DNA from 3 places in the Flavonifractor sp. genome. Region 3 is predicted to be linked to each of the others. Evidence: riboswitches for the same ligand, from Rfam matches in the RefSeq annotation. Region 3 holds a riboswitch; each other region holds the start of a gene.

Region 1 (5,013 bases), on a different contig from region 3:
TCCGGTTGCGGCTCCTGGGGGGCTGGCGCCTCCGCCTTCCGGGATGGCGGCGTTTCGCACCCCTCCCGCCGACGGTGGGGCAGGGCCAGCTCCGCCGCCGTATGGAGATCGTCCATGTTTAGATATGTCCGTCCCGCAAGTGCGGCCAGAGCACGGGCTGTGTGCAGAATGGATAGCTCCGCCCGGTGCCCGGCGGCATTGGCCTGCCGCGCCAACAGACAGGCCGCCTGTTCCTCCGCCTCTCCCACAGATACCTGCGGCAGGAGCGCACGGGCGGAGGCCACTGTCTCGGACAGCCGCGCCTCCTGCCTGGCCCATTGGGCGCGAAATCCGACGGGATCTGTCTCAAAAGCCAGAGCGCGGCGGACCACCTCTTTCCGGGACTCCGGCTCTGTCTCTCCGATTACCGCAACATAGATGCCAAAGCGGTCCAGCAGTTGAGGCCGAAGGATCCCCTCCTCCGGATTCATGGTTCCTACCAGAGAAAATCGGGCGGGACAGGTATGGGAAATGCCGTCCCGCTCCACCCGGCACACCCCGCTCTCCAGGGTGTCCAGCAGGGCACCGCTCAGAGCGGCGGGAAGCAGATTGATCTCATCGGCGTACAGCACTGCCCCGTCGGCCCGAGCCAGCAGACCGGGTTGGAATTGCCGCCGGCCAGTGCGCACCGCCGTCTCCAGCTCCACGCCGCCCAAAAGCATGTCCTCCGTGGTGCTCACAGGGAGCTCCACCAGGTGTACGCCCTCCAACCCACCCATGGCCCTCACCAGGGTGGACTTAGCCGTCCCTTTTTCTCCGCACAGCAGTACGCCCCCGATGCGGGGCTCCACAGCCAGGCAGAGAAGCGCCTGCTTTGCCCGCTCCTGACCCACCACGGCGGAGAAGGGATATCGGGCTCTATCCATGGAACAGTTCCCCCCAGTTAAGTTCGGCGCCGCCCCCCTGCTCAAAGGGAGCCCGGCGCAGCCGGTGGGGCAGGGCCAGCTCTGCCGCCTGCCGCAGATCTCCCTCGGCTGCCTCCTGTCGTCCATCCAAGGCGGCCAAGGCCCGTGCCGTCTTGAGCATGGTGATGTCCGCGCGGTGGCCGTCCACCTGGAGCGCAGTGCAGACACGCGCCACCGTGTCAAAGAGCGCCTCGGGAAGAGCCACTTGAGACAGACGGTCCTGCGCCGCCGCGATGCGCCGCCGCAGTTTCTCCTGCTCTGGCTCATAGAACGCACAGAATGCGGCTGGGTCTGTCTCAAAGGCCAGCCGCCGGCGGACGACCTCCTTGCGGGCCTCCGCTTCCGGCTCGCCGTGCACCTCCACCATCAGGCCGAAACGATCCAACAGCTGGGGGCGAAGATCTCCCTCCTCCGGGTTCATGGTGCCTACCAGAATAAAGCGGGCCGGGTGGCTGTAGGAGACCCCCTCCCGTTCCACGGTATTTACCCCCATCGCGGCGGAATCCAGCAGCACATCTACGATGTGGTCCTCCAACAGGTTGATCTCGTCTACATAGAGGATGTTCCCATTTGCCTGAGCCAGCAGCCCGGGCTCAAATGCCTTCACCCCTTCTTTCAGCGCCCGTTCCAGATCCAGAGTACCCACTACCCGATCCTCTGTGGCGCTTACCGGGAGCTCCACCACCCGTCTTCGATAGCGTGCCGTATGTCTGTCCGGTTTGGTGCGGCATTCATCACACAGCATTTCTCCGTCTATTCTGCAGTGGAAGGGGCACCCCTCGGTTACTTCCACCTCATCCATCAGCGCCGCCAAACCGCGTACCGCTGTAGACTTGGCCGTCCCTTTCTCTCCCTGGATAAGCACACCGCCGAGGCGGGGATCTACCAAGTTAAGTAGCAGCGCGGTTTTCAGTTTCTCCTGTCCTACGATTGCCGCAAAGGGATATTCATATCGTTCCATTGGGCATGACCCGCCTTTCTCCATCAAACTGCATGTACCATAACATATAAAAAGCCGGGATTGGAGCATGCTCCAATCCCGGCATATGCCTGCAAACAATCCACCTCGCCTATGGGAAGGGGATTCCTCTGCCGCACACTGGCTCCTGAGATCCGAAGAGCATTTCTGTGCACGCAGCAGGCAGGTTTTCTGACTCATGCATCCTCATCCTCGCCGCCTTCCCGGTATTCTCTACCAGTGGCATTCTTGGCGGGACTCCGCAATTACAGCAGCGGCCCTGTGCGGGAGTTTCACCCGGCTTCCCTTTTCTGTCCTCTCCCGAAGGAGAGGGCACACCTGTGCGCTTGCTATTTTACTTTTGATATCTTGATTGTATTCTCCATTTCATTCATTGTCAATTGCTAATTTCTTTCTAGATGGATTTCGCCAGCTCGAGAATGGGCGAACAGCATATTCGGCCTGTCACAGGCGTCCATCAAATATCTTTTGCAGTCGGACATCTTAATCCGCTTTTGACCAGAAGTTGTCAGGTGTATTCACTCGTAGAAATTATGGACCAGGAGTGCCAGCTGTCGCAGCCACGTGCGCTGTTTTCAGCGTAGTGCATGACGCGTACATTTGGGCAGTGTTGAGCCGCGTGGGAGGGGAGTTTCAATAAGAGGATATACGGCAATCTAGCACTCCTTAGGACAACATCAATTTCAGAGGATATAGGCTCGACATCAGCAAATTGCCGCTGCCGCAGACCATTTCACAGGACGTTGTGTTAGAAAAGTGTTAGAAACGCAAAAAACAAGTGGTCGAAAAAGTGAAAAAAAGTACCGCATTCCAACGGAATACGGTACTTTTATGGTTGCGGGGGAAGGATTTGAACCTTCGACCTCCGGGTTATGAGCTGCTACCGGCAGTTCAATCCTTTGATTTCAAGTGCTTTCCGACCCTTTTCGTTCCAGAAAACTGCCAAATCCCGGAGGTCGTATGCTGCCTGCTCCGCTGGGATTTTTCCCGTTCTGGGTCAAGTCATGGGTCAAAGTAGCAACACGTTATCAGAAATTCGTCACTATAAGACAAAACACCCCAACGGAGGCGCAAGGTCAAAAGAACAATGGCCTGCTGGTCATAAATTACATTCAAAACGACTGATTCATTGAAGCACACTCCAATAAACTCCTCGCTTTTTCATCAGTTCATCATATGTGCCGGACTCCACGATCCCCCGCTCCCCCACCACAAAGATGCGGTCGGCCCGGCGGATGGTGGAGGGACGGTGGGCGATCAGGAAGCAGGTGCGGCCCTCCAGCAGGCGGAGGGTGGCCTGCTGGAGCCGCTGCTCCGTGGTAGTATCCACACTGCTGGTGGCCTCGTCCAGGATGAGGATAGGCGCCCGGCTCACCAGGGCCCGGGCCATGGCCAAAAGCTGGTACTGCCCCTGGCTGAATTCCCCGGCCGCCCCCGACATGAGGGTTTGGTACCCCTGGGGCAGGCGCTGGATGAAACCGTGGGCATGGGCCAGTTTTGCCGCATGGACAACCTCCGCCTCCGTGGCCTCCGGGCGGGCATAGCGCAGATTGTCCAGCACCGTGCCGCGGAAAAAGACGGTCTCCTGGAGCACCACGGAGAAGCACCGGCTCAGTCCTTCCCGGCTGTACCGACCGAGGGGCACGCCGTCCAGCCGGATCTCCCCCGCCGTCGGCTCATAGGCCCGGATCAGCAGGTTGACCAGGGTGGTCTTGCCCGCGCCGGTCTCCCCCACAAATGCGGCCACCTCCCCTGCCCTGACGCGGAAGCTCACATGCTCCAGCACCGGCCTGTCCGGCTCATAGGAGAAGGACACATCCGCAAAGGACACCTCTCCCCGCACCGTCCGGGGTGAGACTGCACCCGGGACATCGGGGGGCAGCTCCGGCTCGTCCAAAATCTCAAAGAGCCGCTCGGCCCCAGCGACGGCCTGCTGAATGCTGGAAAAGAGGGCGGCAATGCTGTTCAGGGGCCGCCCCAACTGCCGGGAGTAGCCCAGGAAGCTGACCACCAGCCCAACGCTCACCGCGCCGCGGAGGGCCAGCACGCCCCCGGCGCAGGCGATCAGGGCAAAGCCCAGGTTGTTGACCATGTTCACCAGCGGGCTGAGCAGGCCGGCGCAGATCTGCGCCTTCACCGATGTGGCGCACAGCGCCCCGTTCATCTGGTCAAACCGCGCCAACAGCTCTTCCTGCTGGTGGTAGAGCTTCACCGTGCGGCTGTTGGAGAGGGACTCCTGCACCAGGCCGCTCAGGCGGCCCAGCTCATCGGCCTGCCGGCGGTAGAGCGTCCTGCTCCGCCGGGAGATCAGGCGGGTGCACAGGGCGATCACCGGCACAGTTGCCAGGGCCGTCAGAGTGAGCAGCGGGCTGAGGGCCGCCATGATGGCCAACGCCCCCGCCACCATCAGCAGGCTGGACAGGAGCTGAGTCACCGTCTCAGCCGCCACGGTGCTGACGTTGTCGGCATCGCTGACCAGGCGGTTCATGGTATCCCCATGGGGGTGGCGGTCAAAGTAGGACAGGGGCAGCCGCCCCAGCTTGGCAAAGCACTCCCTCCGGATGCGGGCCACCATCCGCTGGGAGAGGATCTCCATCCAGCGGCGTCGGCCCCAGTTGCCGAGCCACTGTGCCGCCGCGGCCCCTGCCAGAGTGGGCAGCAGCACTGACAGAGCGGCACGCTCCACGCCGCCCCAAGGCAGAAAGCAGTCCACCGCCCGTCCCAGCAGATAGGGTACCGCCAGGGCCGCCCCGGTGGAGAGCAGGGTAAGGCACACCACCAGCAGCAGCTCCCTGCCCCAGCGGGCGTAGAGGGCCAGGAGCCGCCGCACGGTGCCCCGCCCGTCCCTGGCCCTGGCGTGGGGGCCGAAGCGCTGCTGGAGGCTCCGCCGCTGGGGAGGCAGCACAGGGCCGCCGGACGCTTCACCGTGTGCCATCTTCTCCCTCCTCTTCCGGGGCCTGAGAGGCCCAGATTTCCCGGTAGGTGGGGCAGGTGTCCAGCAGGCTCCGGTGAGTGCCCAGACCCACCTGCCTCCCCTCCTCCAGCACCAGGATCCGATCTGCCGTGCGGGCCGCGCGCACCTTCTGAGTG
Region 2 (5,013 bases), on a different contig from region 3:
GCCCGGCGGTGGGCTCGTCCAGGATGAGCACCTCCGGCTCCATCACCAGCACCCCGGCGATGGCCGCCCGCTTCTTCTGGCCGAAGGAGAGGGCGTGGGTGGGCTTGTCCCGCAGGTGGGCCACCCCGGTGCGCTCCATGGCCGCCTCCACCCGGCGGCGGACCTCCGCCTCGGGCAGGCCCAGGTTCACCGCCCCGAAGGAGATGTCCCGGTACACGTCGGCGGAGAAGAGCTGGTCGTCGGGATCCTGGAACACGATGCCCACCCGGCGGCGCAGCTCCGCCAGGCCCTTTCGATCCCGGCGCACCGGCGCGCCGTCCAGAAGCACCTCCCCGCTCTGGGGGGTGAGCACCCCGTTCAGGTTGAGGAACAGGGTGGACTTCCCCGCCCCGTTGGCCCCCAGAATGCCGGTGATCCGCCCCCGCTCCGCCTTCAGACTCACATGGTCCAGGGCGGCGGTGCCGTCCTCGTAGGTGTAGCACAGCTCTCTCGTCTCGATGGCTGGATTCATCCCAGCACCCCCCTCTCCGCAAACAGGACTGCCAGCTGCCCAGCCGCCACCGCCAGAGCCAGGGGGTAGAGCCCCCGGCCCGGCGCATAGTCCCCCGGCAGGGTGGTGAGGCTGCCGGCATAGCCCCGGGACTCCAGGGCGGCGTAGATCCGGTCGGCCCGCCGCCAGGCCCGCAGGAACACCAGGGAGGCCATGGTTCCCAGGGAGGACAGGGAGCGGCGCAGCCCCTGGTAGCCCAGGCGGGAGGCCTGGGCGGTGCGGATGCTCCCCGCCGTCTCGGAGAGCACGAAGATAAAGCGGTAGATGAGCTCCATCAGCTCCACCAGCAGGCGGGGCACGTGGAGCCGCCCCAGGCACATGGTCAGGTCGGTGACCGGGGTGTTGAGGGCCAGGAAGTACATGGCTCCCACCGCCCCCAGGGCGCGGAAAAACAGGGCCGCGGCGGCGGCCAGGGCGGCCCCGTCAAAGCCCCACAGCCGCCCTCCCACCGGAAGGGCGGCCAGAACCGGCGTTCCCGCGGGGTAGCTGCGCACCAGCATGGTGGCGCAGCCCACCGCCAGGAAAGCCATGGGGATCTTGAGAAAATGGAGGTATACCCTGGGGGGCAGGCCCCCCAAAACGGTGATCAGCACGCCCATGGCCGCCGCCGTGGCCAGGCCCACCACCCCGCTGCCGCAGCACAGGCATACCACCAGCGCCGTCAGGGAGAGGATCAGCTTGGGCAGCGGATCCACCCGCCGCAGGCGGGACTGATAGGCCCAGCGGTCGGTACCCATCAGCTCTCGTCCTTCCCGCCGGGCTTTTTGGTGATGCGGCCCAGGACAAAGCCCACGATCCCCGCGCCCACGGCGGCCTGGAGGGCGAAGAGCAGGGACTCCACCTCGCCGCTGGCGGGCTCCAGGATGGGCTCAAACCAGGGCTGGTAGCCGGGATTCAGCTCCTGAACCACCTCCTCGGCCTGTCCGTCGGCGCCGCCGAACTCGGCGTTGGGCAGCAGCCACAGGGGCAGGGCGGCAATGATCACCACCAGGGCGATCAGAATCAGATTTTTCTGCCAGACCTTCATCGCTTCTCCCTCCTTACAGCACGCACAGCGTTTCCAGCTCGGTCTTGCTGTACTTCTCCAGCACGTTGAACACCACCACGGTGAGCAGTCCCTCGGCGATGGCCAGTGGGATCTGGGTGACGGCGAACACCATCAGGTACCGTGCCATGCCCCCGTCGATCACCCCCAGCTGGAAGGAGGTCACCACATAGGTGAACAGATCCCCCAGGGCGGCGGCGGCGAACACCGCCACGGGCGCCGGGGCCTTGGCCTTCCGCAGCAGCTTGTACACCAGCCAGGACACGATGGGCCCGGCGATGGCCATGGAGAAGGTGTTGGCCCCCAGGGTGGTCAGGCCGCCGTGGGCCAGCAGCAGGGCCTGGAACAGCAGGACGATCAGCCCCAGCACCGCCATGGTCATGGGCCCGAACAGGATGGCTCCCAGGCCCACGCCGGTGGGGTGGGAGCAGGAACCGGTAAAAGAGGGCAGCTTCAGGGCGGAGAGCACAAAGGCGAAGGCCCGCACATGGCCAGGAGGATCTTGGCCCGGGGCGCCATCTCCACCTTCTTTTTGATGGACAGGAAGCCCGCCGCCACAAAGGGCACGCACACGGCCCCCCAAACCACGCACCAACCAGCGGGCAGATAGCCCTCGGCAATGTGCATGGCGGAGGCGCTCATGGGCAGCAGGCCCAGCAGCCCGATCATCAGGGCCGCGGTGCGCAGCAGGCGGTGGTTGCGTTGTGTTGTCATGATCTTCATCCTTTCCTATACCTCGTAGGCTGATGGTGTGGTATGCTCCGGCAAGGTCTTCCGGCTCGAGCCTCTCTGCCGCCGCGCACCTTCCCAGGTCTCCCCAGTGGCATTTGCCCGGCGGCTCCTCTCTCACGGCAGCGGGACTGCGCGGGACTTGCACCCGACTTCCCTTTTCCGGAGCACTATGTCAACAGGCCTCCGCCTGGAGTTTTTCCGCCGCTTCGGCGTGGGCGGCGAACAGGGCCCGCACGCCGGGGTTCTCCCCCAAACCCCGCAGGACGCAGGACACCTGATAGCCCTCCGCCTCCAGCATGGACTTCCAGGAGTCGGGCTCGTCCCCGGCCAGATCGTTCTTGGCGTGGTCGCCGGCCACCACCATCAGGGGCCGCAGCTCCACCCGGCGCACTGCGTGCCGCTCCTTCAGCCGCCGCAGGGCCTCGTCAAAGCCGGGGTAGCCCTCCACCGTGCCGATGACGATGTCCCGCCGGCCCAGGTCGTGGAGCAGGTACTCCAGCTGGGTGTAGGCGGCGTTGGCGTAGTGCCCCGTGCCGTGGCCCATGTAGAGCACGGCGGCGTCCTCCGACGGGGCGGGCAGGTCGGAGAGCAGGGCGTCGGCCAGCGCCCGGTAGTCCGCCTCTGCCGTCAGCAGGGGCTTTCCGAAGGACAGCCGGGCAAACCGCCCGGCAAAGGGGGCGGCCTGGGCCATCAGCTTGTCGTACTCGTCGCCGTTGAGGATGTGGGTGGGCTGCACCACCACATCGTGGTACCCCTCGACCGCCAGGCGCTCCAGGGCCTGGGGCACGTCGTCGATGTGGGTGCCCTCCTTCTCCAGCTTGCGCAGGATCATCCCGCTGGTGAAGGCCCGGCGGAGGGTTCGCTCCGGGAAGGCGGCGGCCAGCTCCGCCTCGATGGCGGCGATGGTCTTTTCCAGGGTGTCAAAATGGCTGGTGCCGAAGGACACCGCCAGGATGGCTTGTCTGTCCATGGTTGTTCCTCCTGTGGGGACGAAATGTGCAGAATCGGGCGCAGATCGATGCCTTTGCAGGGGCGGCCTGTGGCCGCCCCTACTCCCGCGCGTTGTTGCTGGCCTGATAGAGCAGGGCGTTGCAGATGGCGGCGGCCACATTGGAGCCGCCCTTGCGGCCCCGGGCCACAATGTGGGGCACGTCCATGGTGAGCAGCAGCTCCTTGCTCTCCACCACGTTGACAAACCCCACCGGCACGCCGATGACCAGGGCGGGCTTCATCTTCCCCTCGTCCATGAGCTGGCAGGCCCGCACCAGGGCGGTGGGGGCGTTGCCGATGGCCAGCACCAGGGGGCCGTCCAGGGCGGCGGCCCGCTCCATGGACACGGTGGCCCGGGTCTCTCCCCGCTCCCTGGCCTCGGCGGCCACGTCCGGGTCGGACATGAAGCACATGGCCCTTCCGCCGAACTTCTCCAGCACCCGCTTATTCACGCCGGAGAAGGCCATCTGGGTGTCGGTGACGATGGTGCAGCCGGCCTTCATGGCGGCGATCCCCTTTTCCACCGCGCCGGGGGAGAACACCAGATTGTCGGCATACTCAAAGTCCGCCGTGGTGTGGATCACCCGCTTGACCACCGGCAGCTGGTCTGCCGGGAACACACGCTCGCCCAGCTCCTGGGCGATGAGCTCCATGCTCCGGGCCTCGATGTCCGCCGGGGCCACCCGCTGTAACTGAATTTCCTTCATGGATTATTCCTCCCCGTTGAGTATGCGGTAAATCCGCGCCATGTCCAGGCTCTCCCGCAGGCCGCCGGCCAGCTTGTCGTACTGCCCCTGGGCGTAGTCCTGCCAGTCCACCGCCGCCGCGCCGGGCTCCAGCCCCTTGGCCCTCAGCAGGGCGTTGACCAGGGCCTCCGCCACCCCGGCCTTGTCAAAGATGCCGTGGACGTAGCAGCCCCACACATTGCCGGAACTCAGGCCGTCGGTGTGGCGCTCCCCGGTCTGGGTGGTGAAGTCCACCAGGGGAGCGGCGGCGCTCTCGGTGCGGCCCATGTGGATCTCGTAGCCCTCGAAGGGGACGCCCGCCATGGCGCTGAAGATGCCCTCCGGGGCCCGGAAGGCGCCGGTCACCCGGGTGCGGGTCTTTTCCCCCTGGAACACCGTGTGGGCGGGGAGCAGGCCCAGGCCGGCCAGCGTGCCGCCCCCCTCCACCCCGTCGGGGTCGGAGACGGTCTGTCCCAGCATCTGATAGCCGCCGCAGATGCCCACCACCGCGCCGCCGGCGGAGGCGTGCTTGAGGATGGCGGCCTCTATGCCGCTCTGCCGCAGCCAGCGCAGGTCGTCCATGGTGTTCTTGGTGCCGGGGAGCACCACCAGATCCGGGTGCCCCAGCTCCCGGGGAGAGGTGACATAGCGGAGGGTGACGGCCTCCATCCGCTCCAGGGGGTTGAAGTCGGTGAAGTTGGACAGGCGGGGCAGGCGCACCACCGCGATGTCCACCAGGCCCACCTTGCCGGTGTTTCCCAGCCGGGAGGACAGGGAGTCCTCGTCGTCCACATCCACATCCAGCATGGGGACAACCCCCAGCACCGGCTTGCCGGTGAGCTCCTCCAGCTGCCCCAGACCGGGGCGGAGAATGTCCACATCTCCCCGGAATTTGTTGATAATCAGGCCGCGGATCAGCTCCTGCTCGTCGGGCTCCAGCAGCTTCACCGTGCCGTAGAGGGAGGCGAACA
Region 3 (5,013 bases):
CACCACCGGCATCGTGACGGTGATGGGCGAGATCACCACCAAGCACTACACCGACATCCCCTCCATCGTCCGCCGCACTGTGGAGCGCATCGGCTACACCGATCCCGCCTACGGCTTCGACTACCGCTCCTGCGCGGTGATGACCGCCATTGACGAGCAGTCCCCCGACATCGCCATGGGCGTCAACGAGTCCTATGAGCTCCAGCAGGGCGGCACCGACGAGGCCGACCGCATCGGCGCCGGCGACCAGGGCATGATGTTCGGCTACGCCTGCGACGAGACCCCCGAGCTGATGCCCGCCCCCATCTCCATGGCCCACAAGCTGTCCCGCCGCCTGGCCGACGTGCGCAAGTCCGGCCAGCTCAAGTGGCTGCGCCCCGACGGCAAGAGCCAGGTCACCGTGGAGTACGGCGACGACGGCCAGGTTCTCTCCTGCCCCGCCATCGTGGTGTCCACCCAGCACGACCCCGACATCGCCCTGAAGGATCTGCGGGAGGCCGTGGTGGAGGAGATCATCAAGCCCATCATCCCCGCCCAGTACATCACCAAGGACACCAAGTTCTACGTCAACCCCACCGGCCGCTTCGTGGTGGGCGGCCCCGTGGGCGACACCGGTCTGACCGGCCGTAAGATCATCGTGGACACCTACGGCGGCTCCGCGGCCCACGGCGGCGGCTGCTTCTCCGGCAAGGATCCCACCAAGGTGGACCGCTCCGCCGCCTACATGGCCCGCTACGTGGCCAAGAACCTGGTGGCCGCCGGCCTGTGCCGCAAGTGCCAGATCGAGCTGGCCTACGCCATCGGCGTGGCCCACCCCGTCTCCGTGCTGGTGGACACCTACGGCACCGGCGTGCTGGACGAGGAGAAGCTCTCCGCCATCGTCAATGAGAACTTCGACCTGCGCCCCGCCAAGATCATCGAGCACCTGGATCTCCGCCGCCCCATCTACGAGCAGACCGCCGCCTACGGCCACTTCGGCCGCACCGACATCGACCTGCCCTGGGAGCACACCGACATGGTGGAGAAGCTGAAGAGCTATCTGTAAGAGAAAACCGGCAGCCTGGAAAAATCCCTGGCGCGGGCAGTGCCCGCGCCGGGGATTTCTGCGTATTTCCGGTTGACAGAAGGGCAGGATCTGCTAAAATGAACTTTGTTCAGAATGGGGGCGAGGCGCGTGAATACGGCAGTTACCTCCCGGCAGGCCCTGCTGGCCGCCAGCCGGGCCGTGGCCCGGCGGCAGGGGCTGGACGGCCTGAGCATCCGGGCGGTGGCGGAGGAGGCCGAGGTCTCCGTGGGCTCGGTCTACAACTACTTCTCCGGCAAGGCGGAGCTGATGGCCGCCACGGTGGAGGAGATCTGGGGGCAGATTCTGTCCGCGCCGGAGGCGGAACCGCCGGAGGATTTCGTCTCCTGCGTCCACGGGCTGTTCCACCGCATCCGAACCGGGGCGGGGGAGTACCCCGGCTTTTTCCGGGGACACGCCGCCGGCTTCCTGCCGGAGGGGCGGGCCGGCGGCCGCCAGGCCATGGAGGAGACCCTGGGGCAGCTCCGCCGGATGCTGCTGCGGGCGCTGGAGGCGGATCGGGCCGTATCGCCCGCCGCCTTTGACGATTGTTTCACCCGGGAGCAGCTGGCCGCCTTTGTGCTGGACAGCCTGCTGGGACAGCTGAGCCGGGGGGCGGACAGCTGCGGCGGGCTGGAGCAGGTGCTCCGGCGGCTGCTCTACCGCTGAAGAGTCCCCGCGCCCGCCGCGGCGCGGAACATGAGATCTGAGACAAGGGGGAACCCGATTTGGTGAAAAAAGAGACGCTGCTCCTGCTGGCCGGACTGGTGTGGGGGGCGGCGGGGGTCAACATCCTGCGCATCGGGCTGCTGGCCTACCCCGGCCACGCCGCAGTGTGGAGCATCGCCCTCTCCGTGCTGGTCTTCGTCCTTTTTCAGGGGAGGGTGTTCGGCCCGCTGGTGCGGCGGCACACGGTGCGCATCCGCGGCTACGGCGCCGTGCGCCAGTGGTTCTGGCGCTTTTTTGACCGGAAATCCTTCCTGATCATGGCCCTGATGATGACGCTGGGCATCGGCCTGCGGGCCAGCGGCCTGGCGCCGGAGGGCTTTATCGCCGTGTTTTACACCGGCCTGGGCGCCTCCCTGCTGACGGCGGGCATCCGCTTCCTGCTGGCGGCCCCCCGCAGGGAATTTTGAAACCCCGCCTTTACTTTTGCCCCGCATCCTGCTATAATAACAGGGAATTCAATGCACCCGCAGTGCGCGGCGGAGCCGCGCATCGGGAAGCCGGTGAAAATCCGGCGCAGTCTTACCTCTACTGTAAGCGTGGACAAAGGCGCACAGGCCATTGGTTCCCAGGGAACCGAGAAGGCGCGCCGGAGGAGGAAACGCAAGCCAGGAGACCTGCTGTGGTGTGCGAACCGGCGTAGCTCTGAGGTGGAGAGGTGCGGCAGACCCCGACAGCAGGGATGCAAAAGGGATGCAAGGATTCTCCTCGTCAGCCGAGGAGGATCTTTTTTGTTGTCAGGAGGTGTCTGTGTGGCAAAGCTGGAGCTGTATATCCCGGTGGGGCGGCAGAAGCTGCGCTGCGGCTACACCACCGGTACCTGCGCCGCGGCGGCCGCCGCCGGGGCCGCGGCCCGGCTGCTCACCGGCGAAACCCTGCCCGCCGTACGCATTGCCACCCCGGCGGGGGTGGCGGTGGAGGCCGAACTGCTCCGGCACGCCGCCGGGGAGGGCTGGGCCGCCTGCGCGGTGCGCAAGGACGGCGGCGACGACCCGGACGTCACCGACGGGGCGCTGATCTTCGCCCGGGTGGAGCGGACGGACACCCCCGGCATTGTCATCGACGGCGGCGAAGGGGTGGGCCGGGTGACCCTGCCCGGCCTGGATCAGCCGGTGGGGGCGGCGGCCATCAACTCCACCCCCCGGCGGATGATCGGGGAGCAGATGGAGGCTGTTATGGCCAAGGCCGGGTACACCGGCGGCCTGCGGGCGGTGATCTCCGTGCCGGAGGGGGAGGCCCTGGCAAAGCGCACCTTCAACCCCCGGCTGGGCATCGTGGGGGGCATCTCCATCCTGGGCACCAGCGGGATTGTGAAGCCCATGAGCGAGGCGGCCCTGCTCGACTCCCTCTACCTGGAGATGGACCAGCGGCGGGCGGCGGGGACGGAGGATCTGCTCCTCACCCCCGGCAACTACGGGGAGAGCTTTGCCAGAGAGGTGCTGGGCCTGAACCTGGACCGCTGGTGCATGTGCAGCAACTACCTGGGGGCGGCCATCGACCACGCCGCCGGGGCGGGGTTCCGCTCCGTGCTGGTGGTGGGGCACCTGGGCAAGCTGATCAAGGCGGCGGCCGGGTGCATGAACACCCACTCCAAGACCGCCGACGCCCGGCGGGAGACGCTCACCGCCCACGCCGCCCTGGCCGGGGCGGACGGAGCACTGCTGCGTGCCCTCTTTGACAGCCCCACCACCGACGCGGGGGTGGAGCTGCTGAAACAGGCCGGCCTGCTGGGGCCGGTGATGGCCTCCATCGGGGAGGCCCTGGACGGACAGTTGAAGCGCCGGGCGGGGGAGGGGCTGACCATCGAGGCCTTCTTCTTCTCCAACCAGTACGGCATTTTGGGAAAGACCCCGGGGGCGGAGCGGCTGCTGGCCCTCCACCGGGCAGCCCCGGATGGCGAAACGGCGGGCGGATGATATCCGCCCCTACACACAACTTGTCTACGCGCTCAGGAGGTTTATATTATGGTACATTTTATCGGCGCGGGCCCCGGCGGGGCGGATCTGATCACGGTGCGGGGTGCCAGACTGCTGGGGGAGGCCGACGTGATCATCTACGCCGGATCCCTGGTGAACCCCGCCCTGCTGGACTACAAGAAGGAGGGCTGCCAGGTCTATAACAGCGCCTCCATGACCCTGGAGCAGGTCATCGAAGTGATGAAGGCCACCGAGGAGAAGGGCGGCGTCACCGTCCGCCTCCACACCGGCGACCCCTCCCTCTACGGGGCCATCCGGGAGCAGATGGACGAGCTGGACAAGCTGGGCATCGCCTACGACGTGACCCCCGGCGTGTCCTCCTTCTCCGGGGCGGCGGCGGCCCTCAACGCCGAGTATACCCTGCCGGAGGTATCACAGTCCGTGATCATCACCCGCATGGCGGGGCGGACGCCGGTGCCCGAGGGGGAGGGGCTGCGCAAGCTGGCCTCCCACGGCTGCACCATGGTGCTGTTCCTGTCCACCGGCCTGCTGGAGCAGGTGGAGGAGGAGCTGACGGCGGGGGGCTATTCTCCCGACACCCCGGCGGCCATCGTCTACAAGGCCACCTGGCCGGAGGAGAAGGTGTTCCGCTGCACCGTGTCCACCCTGGCAAAGACCGCCAGGGAGAACAGGATCACCAAGACGGCGCTGATTACCATCGGGCATTTCCTGGGGGATGATTACGAGCGCTCCAAGCTCTACGACCCCGCCTTCACCCACGAGTTTCGGGAGGCCAGCCGATGACCGTGGCGGTGATCGCCTTTACCCGCAGAGGCGCGGCCCTGGGGAAAACCCTGGCGGCCGCCCTGGGCGGCACCCTGTCCGCCCCCGCCCGCTTTGCCGCGGACGTGGGGGCGGAGCCGGTTCCCTCCCTGGACGCCTGGACGGCGGCACAGTGGGGGGAGGCCGAGGGGCTGATCTTCGTGGGGGCGGCGGGCATCGCCGTGCGGGCCATCGCCCCCCATGTCAAGGATAAATTCACCGACCCCGCCGTAGTCAGCGTGGACGAGGCGGGGCGGTTTGCCGTCCCCCTGCTGTCCGGCCACGTGGGGGGCGCCAATGGGCTGGCCCTCCGGGTGGCGGCACTCACCGGCGGGCAGGCGGCGGTGTCCACCGCCACCGACGTCAACGGCCTCTTTGCCGTGGACGTGTGGGCAAAAGGGAACGGCCTTGCCATCACCGACCGGACGCTGGCCAAGGAGGTCTCCGCCGCCCTCCTGGACGGGACGCCGGTGGGCTTTGCCAGCG

The links. Region 3 has a riboswitch for cobalamin ahead of cbiD (cobalt-precorrin-5B (C(1))-methyltransferase CbiD). Riboswitches for the same ligand answer to the same signal wherever they lie in the genome.
Region 1: it holds a riboswitch for cobalamin, as region 3 does, so the genes downstream of both, QZ378_RS02675 (AAA family ATPase) here and cbiD (cobalt-precorrin-5B (C(1))-methyltransferase CbiD) in region 3, are expected to answer to the same signal.
Region 2: it holds a riboswitch for cobalamin, as region 3 does, so the genes downstream of both, QZ378_RS09465 (energy-coupling factor ABC transporter permease) here and cbiD (cobalt-precorrin-5B (C(1))-methyltransferase CbiD) in region 3, are expected to answer to the same signal.

Annotation. Positions count from the first base shown of each region.
Region 1 covers NZ_JAHZDL010000010.1:14,595-19,607, forward strand. The annotation lists gene QZ378_RS02670 (VWA domain-containing protein) at 1-905, opposite strand, end outside; gene QZ378_RS02675 (AAA family ATPase) at 898-2,103, opposite strand; cobalamin riboswitch at 2,067-2,260, opposite strand; gene QZ378_RS02680 (ABC transporter ATP-binding protein) at 3,050-4,858, opposite strand; gene QZ378_RS02685 (ABC transporter ATP-binding protein) at 4,845-5,013, opposite strand, start outside.
Region 2 covers NZ_JAHZDL010000068.1:6,666-11,678, forward strand. The annotation lists gene QZ378_RS09450 (ATP-binding cassette domain-containing protein) at 1-511, opposite strand, end outside; gene cbiQ (cobalt ECF transporter T component CbiQ) at 508-1,287, opposite strand; gene QZ378_RS09460 (energy-coupling factor ABC transporter substrate-binding protein) at 1,287-1,577, opposite strand; partial or broken gene QZ378_RS09465 (energy-coupling factor ABC transporter permease) at 1,591-2,309, opposite strand; cobalamin riboswitch at 2,342-2,522, opposite strand; gene QZ378_RS09470 (sirohydrochlorin cobaltochelatase) at 2,500-3,297, opposite strand; gene QZ378_RS09475 (precorrin-8X methylmutase) at 3,377-4,024, opposite strand; gene QZ378_RS09480 (cobyric acid synthase) at 4,028-5,013, opposite strand, start outside.
Region 3 covers NZ_JAHZDL010000087.1:3,717-8,729, forward strand. The annotation lists gene metK (methionine adenosyltransferase) at 1-1,045, shown strand, start outside; gene QZ378_RS10640 (TetR/AcrR family transcriptional regulator) at 1,175-1,732, shown strand; gene QZ378_RS10645 (hypothetical protein) at 1,795-2,199, shown strand; cobalamin riboswitch at 2,243-2,429, shown strand; gene cbiD (cobalt-precorrin-5B (C(1))-methyltransferase CbiD) at 2,542-3,705, shown strand; gene cobM (precorrin-4 C(11)-methyltransferase) at 3,754-4,509, shown strand; gene QZ378_RS10660 (cobalamin biosynthesis protein) at 4,506-5,013, shown strand, end outside.